4 regions of the Clostridium isatidis genome follow, and region 4 is predicted to be linked to each of the others. Evidence: riboswitches for the same ligand, from Rfam matches in the RefSeq annotation. Region 4 holds a riboswitch; each other region holds the start of a gene.
The links. A riboswitch is a leader RNA that binds a small molecule or an ion and turns the genes downstream of it on or off. The one in region 4 is predicted to bind S-adenosylmethionine.
Positions count from the first base shown of each region.

Region 1 (2,200 bases), 400 kb from region 4:
AGAATAAAATCTATTCCACCATTAAACTTTATTATTTCTATAGTTCCTGAAATAAGTAATGAAATTATAATAAGCTCACTCATTGATGATATCCCATTAGATATTGAATTAAAAAGACCTATTATATCAAAACTTCCAACTATAATACCCATTAATCCTGAAAGTCCTAATCCAAGCAACAAAACTATTATTACGTTTAATCCTATTAAGGATGTTATTATTACTACAATATATGGTAATATTTTAAATATATTAAACTCCAAAGAATCTAAATTTATTACTGCTGTATTTCTTGTTAAAATTATAAATATAATTGTAGTAATTATTGCAGCTGGAAGAACTATTAAAAAGTTCATTTTAAATTTATCCTTCATCTCACAACCTTGAGTCTTAGTTGCAGCAATAGTTGTATCAGATATTACGGAAAGATTGTCACCAAACATAGCCCCACAGACTACTGCCCCCACAGATAAAGATGTTGATATTCCAGTTTTATCGGCTATTCCAATTGCTATTGGTACTAAAGCAACTATTGTTCCCATTGAAGTCCCTATAGATAAGGAAATAAAACACCCAATAATAAATATCCCTGGTATTAATAAACTGCTTGGAAGTAAATAAAGACCTAAATTAACAGTAGAATCTACTGCTCCCATATCTTTGGCTACCTGGGCAAAGGCACCTGCTAATATAAATATTAATATCATTAATAAAATATTTATATCTCCTGCCCCTTTGCAGAAGATCTCTATTTTTTTATCAAGCTTTTCCTTCCTATTCATTAATAAAGCAGTTAATGCTGCTGCTAAAAAAGGAATAATTACTGATACAGCATAAAAACTTTTTGCTACTATAGATATTCCTAAATAAATTACTATAAATACTCCTAATGGCACTAACGCAAACCCATTACTCTTATTTTCCAAGGCTTCTTCCTCTCCTTCAAAATAATATATAGCCCCAATTACTTAAAGTTATTAAAAAACAAAAAAACTTCTGCAAGAATACAGAAGCTCATTTCCTTATAAAAAGTTATAATAAACTCCTTATCTTCCAGGATCTCCTGCAGGATTTAGCACCTTAAGAATCATTAAGATTCTCGGTTGCTGGGTTTCTCAGGGCCAGTCCCTCCACCGCTCTTGATAAGTTCTTAAATTTTGCATTAATATAGTATCAACTTAGACTTATAATGTCAATAAGGAAAAGTATACAGCACCTTTCAATTCACAATACACAGTAAATAATACACAGTTTGGTGGCTATTACTCAGTAGTTTAATGCTTAAATATGAATTACGAATTCTTTAGTACAAACTAAAAAGAGAGATTAACCTAGGTTAATCTCTCTTTTTTAATCTGGTGCGCCATCAGGGGGTCGAACCCTGGACACCCTGATTAAGAGTCAGGTGCTCTACCAACTGAGCTAATGGCACAAAATGGAGCGGGTGATGAGAATCGAACTCACGTAACTTGCTTGGAAGGCAAGGGCTCTACCATTGAGCTACACCCGCAAATCTTATTGACAAATATTATTATAATACTAGAAAAATAATTCTGTCAATAAGAAATTTCTATATTTTTATACTACATCTGTAAGAGATTTTGCTAAAATATTTCTAAATTTCTCGCCGTAAGTTTTATCAGTTTCTGCTTTTCTACATATTTCCTTCCATTCATCAATAGTAACCCCAACTACTTTTTCAAATTCATTTCCTCTAATTATATAATTGGAGTTTATCACGAAATCTCCTAATTCGATAGGACTATTAAATATCTTTAAATATAAAAACTCTCTATTATCTCCAACCCAGGTTTTATTAAAATCTCGACTAAATTTTTTTAACCTTGCAAAGATTTTATTTTTTGGTAAAGACCAGCAAGATTTTATCATATTTATTTCTCTTCTCATATTATCTGCTTCTTCTTTTGTCAGCTTTTTATTCTTTTCTGCATCAGAAATTATTTTTTCTACTCTTATATTAGGTACATTAACAATTAATTTTTCCTTTCCATATATCCACTTATAAAAGGCTTCTTGTAAAAATGAATATTGTATATATCCTAATAAAGTCTTTATATCAGGAAAGTAGCTCCATGTATTATCAATTCCGTTGTTTTTTCCAAAAACTAGGGTATGAATATAAATTGTATCCTTATTTGGTAACGAATCCATAAACATATGACCTCTCAAAGTTTTGTTT
Region 1 is NZ_CP016786.1:351,478-353,677, reverse strand. It holds gene BEN51_RS01785 (Na+/H+ antiporter NhaC family protein) at 1-926, opposite strand, end outside; SAM riboswitch class I at 1,044-1,149, opposite strand; tRNA gene BEN51_RS01780 (tRNA-Lys) at 1,357-1,432, opposite strand; tRNA gene BEN51_RS01775 (tRNA-Gly) at 1,437-1,510, opposite strand; gene BEN51_RS01770 (hypothetical protein) at 1,579-2,200, opposite strand, start outside.
Region 1: linked by a shared signal. The riboswitch ahead of BEN51_RS01785 (Na+/H+ antiporter NhaC family protein) and the one ahead of BEN51_RS13370 (methionine ABC transporter ATP-binding protein) in region 4 are both predicted to bind S-adenosylmethionine.

Region 2 (2,200 bases), 410 kb from region 4:
TTATAACTCTTAATTATGCTCACAGGAAACGTAAGCCTTTAGTATAACTAAAAAATATAGAGCCTAATTGGCTTCCTACCAATCAGGCTCTTTTCTATTATAAAATCTTAAAGTAATTTCTTAATTTCTTCTACTTTATTTAACTTTTCCCAAGGTAAATCTAAATCATTTCTTCCAAAATGTCCATAAGCAGCTGTTTGTTTATAAATAGGTCTTCTTAAATCTAAATCTCTTATTATAGCACCTGGTCTTAAATCAAATACTTTTTCTACTATTGAAATTATTTCTTCATCAGATTTCTTTCCTGTTCCAAAAGTATCTACTACTATTGATACTGGTTTCGCAACACCTATTGCATAAGCTAATTGGATTTCAAGCTTATCTGCTATTCCTGCTGCTACTAAGTTCTTAGCCACCCATCTTGCTGCATAAGCGGCTGATCTATCAACCTTTGTTGGATCCTTTCCTGAGAAAGCTCCACCGCCATGTCTTCCATATCCACCATATGTGTCAACAATAATTTTTCTTCCTGTTAATCCACTATCTCCTTGAGGACCTCCAACAACAAATCTTCCTGTAGGATTTATGAAATATTTTGTTTTATCATCTAATAATTCAGCAGGAACAACTACTTTAATTACATGTTCCATTAAATCTTCTTTAATCTTTTCTTGTGTTACATCTTCACTATGTTGTGTTGATATTACAATAGTATCAACTCTAACTACTTTATTATCATCATACTCAACTGTAACTTGAGTTTTTCCATCAGGTCTTAAGTAACTTAAAGTTCCGTTCTTTCTTACTTCTGATAATCTTCTAGAAAGTTTATGTGCTAATGATATAGGCATTGGCATATATTCTTCTGTTTCATTTGTTGCAAAACCAAACATCATCCCTTGATCTCCAGCCCCAACTGCTTCTACATCACCTTGTTCTCCTATTCTTGCTTCTAATGCCTTATCAACTCCCATTGCTATATCTCCTGATTGTTCGTCAATAGAAGTTAAAACTGAACAAGTATCACAGTCAAAACCAAATTTTGCTCTATCATAACCAATTTCTCTTACTGTTTGTCTTACTATTTTTGGAATATCAACATAACAACTAGTTGATATTTCTCCCATAACTAATACCATACCTGTGGTTACAGCTGTTTCACAAGCAACTCTTGCCGTAGGATCTTGTGCTAAAATACTGTCTAATACTGCATCGGATATTTGATCACAAATTTTATCTGGATGTCCTTCTGTAACTGATTCAGATGTAAATAATCTTTTCATGATATTCTCTCCTTTCTTTTATTTGATATTAATTCTAAAAAGATTCATATAAAAGAAAAAAATCTCTTCGACAAGAAGAGATTAAATAACTATATATCTTCTTATCTTGCAAAATTAATTGCAGGAATTGGCACCACACTTTTATTAAAGCAGGTTGCCGGGTTTCACAGGGCCCTTTTCCCTCCACCTCTCTTGATAAGAATTAATATCAAATTTTCTTTTTAGATTTTATCATTTATAGCTATAATAGTCAACAAAAAAAGACAAGGTTCTCTTGTCTTTTTTTGGTGGGGGAGGACGGATTCGAACCATCGAAACGATAACGTAACAGATTTACAGTCTGCCCCCTTTGGCCACTCGGGAACTCCCCCATATATGGAGCTGGCAATAGGACTCGAACCTACAACCTGCTGATTACAAGTCAGCTGCTCTACCATTGAGCCATGCCAGCATATTTTTAAAAGATTTATTGGTGGAAACAACAGGGATCGAACCTGTGACCCCCTGCTTGTAAGGCAGGTGCTCTCCCAGCTGAGCTATGCTTCCATATTAAAATAATTTGTGGTGGAGGAGGATGGATTCGAACCATCGAAACGATAACGTAACAGATTTACAGTCTGCCCCCTTTGGCCACTCGGGAACTCCTCCATATATGGAGCTGGCAATAGGACTCGAACCTACAACCTGCTGATTACAAGTCAGCTGCTCTACCATTGAGCCATGCCAGCATATTCTTAATTTTAATGAATTTTATGGTGGGGGAGGACGGATTCGAACCATCGAAACGATAACGTAACAGATTTACAGTCTGCCCCCTTTGGCCACTCGGGAACTCCCCCATGTAAATTCATTAATTTGTCAAATAAACTTTCGTCTCCTCGACTAACAATAGTTAGTATATATTTATTGTCTTTATA
Region 2 is NZ_CP016786.1:2,415,019-2,417,218, forward strand. It holds gene nagA (N-acetylglucosamine-6-phosphate deacetylase) at 1-13, shown strand, start outside; gene metK (methionine adenosyltransferase) at 108-1,283, opposite strand; SAM riboswitch class I at 1,382-1,485, opposite strand; tRNA gene BEN51_RS11380 (tRNA-Tyr) at 1,569-1,654, opposite strand; tRNA gene BEN51_RS11385 (tRNA-Thr) at 1,660-1,734, opposite strand; tRNA gene BEN51_RS11390 (tRNA-Val) at 1,754-1,829, opposite strand; tRNA gene BEN51_RS11395 (tRNA-Tyr) at 1,846-1,931, opposite strand; tRNA gene BEN51_RS11400 (tRNA-Thr) at 1,937-2,011, opposite strand; tRNA gene BEN51_RS11405 (tRNA-Tyr) at 2,037-2,122, opposite strand.
Region 2: linked by a shared signal. The riboswitch ahead of metK (methionine adenosyltransferase) and the one ahead of BEN51_RS13370 (methionine ABC transporter ATP-binding protein) in region 4 are both predicted to bind S-adenosylmethionine.

Region 3 (2,200 bases), 1.2 Mb from region 4:
TTCATACTCATACAATAGCTAGTGGACATGCTTATTCAAGCTTAATGGAAAATGCTAAAGCAGCTTCTGAGAAGGGAATTAAAGTTTTAGGAACTACAGAACATGGAATTACTATGCCTGGTTCACCTCATATTTGGTATTTTTCAAATTACAGAGTCTTACCTAGAGAACTTTTTGGAGTTACCATGCTGTATGGCGTTGAAGCTAATATAATGGATTATGATGGTAATTTGGATATGGAAGATTCTATGTTAGATAAACTCGATATTGTAATTGGGAGTATACATACTGAAGTATATAATGTAGGAAATGTAGAGGAAAATACGAGAGCTTTTGTTAACGCAATAAAAAGAGGTAAAATTGATATAATAGGTCATTTAGGAAATCCAGCTGTTCCAGTTGATTATGAAGAAATAGTGATATGTGCAAAAGAAAATGATGTATTAATTGAAATAAATAATAGTTCCTTTACTACTTCTAGACCAGGAAGTTTTACAAATTGTAAAAAAATAGCTTTATTATGTAAGTTACATAATGCAAGGATTGTTATTAATAGTGATGCCCATTTCTGTACTAAAATTGGAGAATTTTCGGAGGCTATTGAAATGCTTCAATCTATAGATTTTCCTAAAAATCTTATTATAAATGATAATCCAAATGAATTATTAGAAAAGTTAAAGAAAAAAGGAAAGTTAAAGGATTTGTAAATATGATGTTAAATAGATATTGACAATGTATTTTTATTAAAGTAAAATTAATCCAAACTAAACAATCTTAAATCTTATCAAGAGTGGTGGAGGGACTGGCCCTATGAAACCCAGCAACAGCTGTCTAATTAAGATAGAAATGTGCTAATTCCAGCAGGAGTTTTCCTGAAAGATAAGAAGTGATAGAAAAATTTTAATATATTTTTGGAATTTGGTTTTTCCACTTCTTATTTTAAGAAGTGGTTTTTTATTTATTCTTATAATAAATAGCGTAGGAAAGGAGAGAAATTATGCCAGTAATTATTCCAGAAGGCTTACCAGCAGCTAAAATTCTTACAAATGAAAAGCTTCCTGTTATATATAAGGAGAAATTCAATAATGATTTAAAGACTATTAAGATAGGAATTTTAAATTTGATGCCTACAAAAATTAACACAGAAACTCAACTTTTAAGACTTCTTGCAAATACTGATATAAATGTAGAAGTTGAGCTTATTTATATTAAGGAGCATAAGTGTAAAAATACTCCTAAAGAACACCTCCTAAACTTTTATAGAAATTTCAAGGAAATAAAAAATGAAAAATTTGATGGATTTATAATAACAGGGGCACCAATTGAACATTTAGAATTTGAGGAGGTAGATTACTGGGAGGAACTAAAAGAGGTAATGAGTTATTCAGTAGAAAATGTTACTTCAACTTTTCATATATGTTGGGGAGCCCAAGCTGGCCTATATTATCATTTTGGTATTCCTAAATATCCTTTAGATAAGAAATTATTTGGTATTTTCTCGCATAAAGTAAATGATAAGAGTGCTAGTTTATTAAGGGGTTTTGATGATGAGTTTTATGTGCCTCATTCAAGACATACAGATATTTTAAAAGAAGATATTTATAAGGTTCCAGGACTTACTATTTTATCAGAATCAGAGGAGGCTGGAGTATATCTTGCTTATGCTAATAATGGAAAACAAATTTTTGCCACTGGCCATTCTGAATATGATTCTAATACTTTAAAGCAAGAATATGAAAGAGATAAATCAAAAGGTATTAATATAGATATACCAAAGAATTATTTTTCTAAGAATGATCCTAATAGTGAACCTATTGTAAGATGGAGAGCACATGCCAATTTATTATTTTCAAATTGGTTAAAATATTATGTTTGTAAGGATAGTTAATATATTATTATAAAAAAACCATTTGCAAAAATGCAAATGGTTTTAATTATTGACAAAAAAAATAAAAGTGATAACATAAAACAGATATCAACATTTTATGAGATATAATATAATTCCCTAATTATATTATACATCTTGCAAAAAACAATGTCAATAACTTTTTTATAAAATTAATCTATTAAGGGGAGTGATTTATTTGAATAATAATTCTGAATGGTTTGCTGAAAAGGAGTGGCTTCAAAAAGTCCTTACTGAAGTTAGAAAACAGCTAAATGAAAAGCGCAATTATAAAGAGCGTTTTAAAAAGGAATA
Region 3 is NZ_CP016786.1:1,104,938-1,107,137, reverse strand. It holds gene BEN51_RS05225 (phosphatase) at 1-707, shown strand, start outside; SAM riboswitch class I at 779-886, shown strand; gene BEN51_RS05220 (homoserine O-succinyltransferase) at 998-1,888, shown strand; gene helD (RNA polymerase recycling motor HelD) at 2,085-2,200, shown strand, end outside.
Region 3: linked by a shared signal. The riboswitch ahead of BEN51_RS05220 (homoserine O-succinyltransferase) and the one ahead of BEN51_RS13370 (methionine ABC transporter ATP-binding protein) in region 4 are both predicted to bind S-adenosylmethionine.

Region 4 (2,200 bases):
ATTGAAATTATTGGTTCGGTTGTACTATTTTCAAGATATTTAAGTTTTAAAATTTTCTCATCCTCTCTAATTTCTACAACTGAAGATTTGTCTTCTATGAGGTAATTAATATTGCTTAATATAGATGTACTTTCTATAAAGTTTCTTGTAATTTCTTGCTTAGGCTCTGAAAATACTTTAAATATATTTCCTTCCTCCACTATCCTTCCCTTCTCCATAACAGCAACTCTTGTACATATTTCCTTAACTACCTGCATTTCATGTGTTATTACTACAATTGTTAAATTAAGCTTTTTATTTACTTCCTTTAAAAGCCTTAGTATTGATTTCGTTGTCTGTGGATCTAAGGCACTAGTTGCTTCATCACAAAGTAGAACCTTTGGATCATTAGCTAAGGCCCTTGCAATTCCCACTCTTTGTTTTTGACCGCCGCTTAATTGAGATGGATATGCACTTTCCTTATCCTCCAGTTCAACAAGTTTTAATAGAGATAAAACTTTCCCTCTTATTTCTTCCTTAGACAATCCACTCCCCCTTAATGGGTAAGCTATATTTTCAAATACCGTTCTTGATTTCATAAGATTAAAATGTTGAAATATCATGCCTATCTTTTTTCTTTCTTTCCTAAGTTCCTTATTTGATAAAGTTACAAGATTCTTACCATCTATAATAACTTGTCCTTTATTGGGTTTTTCAAGAAGGTTTATGCATCTAACAAGGGTCGATTTACCAGCTCCACTAAAGCCTATAATTCCATAAATATCTCCCTTATTAATCTTTAGTGTTACATCTTTTACTGCCTCTACTTTGCCAGCTTTTGTAGTATAACTTTTGCATAAATTTTTTAATTCTATCACCTTTCCCCCTCCTTTTTATTTAAAAATAAAAAAACTGCTTTCCTAAAAAATAAGAAAGCAGTGTAATAAACACATTAAACTTTCTATCTTTTAGACGTAGTTAACCTGTAGAATTTAGCACCAAAAATCATCCTAATTTCGCTTAATAATTTTGGTTGCTAGACTTCACAGGGCCAGTCCCTCCGTCTTTAGATAAAAAGTTATTTAGTTTTAGATTACTTGTTTTGTATTATATATTTACAGCTGATAAATTGTCAATATATTTTTTTATTAATAACTTGTTCATCTTAAATTAAAACATATTTAAAAATAATAAAGATTGGCTAGGATAGTAGGATTCGAACCTACGAATGCCACAGTCAGAATGTGGTGCCTTACCACTTGGCGATATCCCATCATTTGGAGCAAATAGTGGGAAGTGAACCCACCTTTCCAGCTTAGAAGGCTAGAGTATTAACCAATATACAATACCAGCCCTTTATTATAGAGAATTATAACTCTAACAATATTTCTTGTCAATTTATTTTTACTTATAAAATATAAACAAAAAACCTCTGATAATTATATATATAATAATCAGAGGTTTTTAAATCCATTTATATTTTTATTATGGTAATTCAAAATTCATTAAATTAATTACTCTTCTAATTCTGAGAATTCGTCTTTACCAACTCCACAAAGTGGACATAACCAATCTTCTGGAACATCTTCAAAGGAAGTTCCTGGTTCTACTCCATTATCTGGATCTCCTAGTTCTGGATCATAAATGTATCCACAAACATCACATATAAATTTTTTCATGCTCAATACCTCCTACAATGTTTTCTATTATTAAATATATTATCAAATATATTTAATTTAATTTAACAACATTTTCCTTAGATTTGCAATGCTATATTTTATAATATTGAACTTATATAATCTGCTGCCTTTTCTACATCCTTCTTAGATTCTTCATTAAGAGAGAATCTTACTCTTACTGGGAAATTAACTTCAATCATACCAGTAGACTTTATTATTGAGGAAGTGCTTAATACCTTTGCATTAGTTTCATTTAAGTAATCCTGAATTATTTCTATAGGTTCTCCACTCCATCCAAAGGAGCCAAATGCAGCAGCTACTTTACCTTCTAAATTCATATCCTTTAACTTCTTTAAAATATTTTCAATGGATCCTATTAAATCACCATATCTTGTTGAAGTACCAAATAGCAATGCATCTGAATTTCTAATGGCTTCTATAATATCACTTTCTTCGCTCTTATCAGCATTAAATATAGCTACTTCTATATCTTCAGCTTCAAGATCCTTCTTAAACTTCTCTGCAATAGCTTTTGTTGAATT
Region 4 is NZ_CP016786.1:2,820,444-2,822,643, forward strand. It holds gene BEN51_RS13370 (methionine ABC transporter ATP-binding protein) at 1-857, opposite strand, end outside; SAM riboswitch class I at 938-1,056, opposite strand; tRNA gene BEN51_RS13375 (tRNA-Gln) at 1,178-1,252, opposite strand; tRNA gene BEN51_RS13380 (tRNA-Arg) at 1,258-1,332, opposite strand; gene rd (rubredoxin) at 1,494-1,658, opposite strand; gene BEN51_RS13390 (FprA family A-type flavoprotein) at 1,757-2,200, opposite strand, start outside.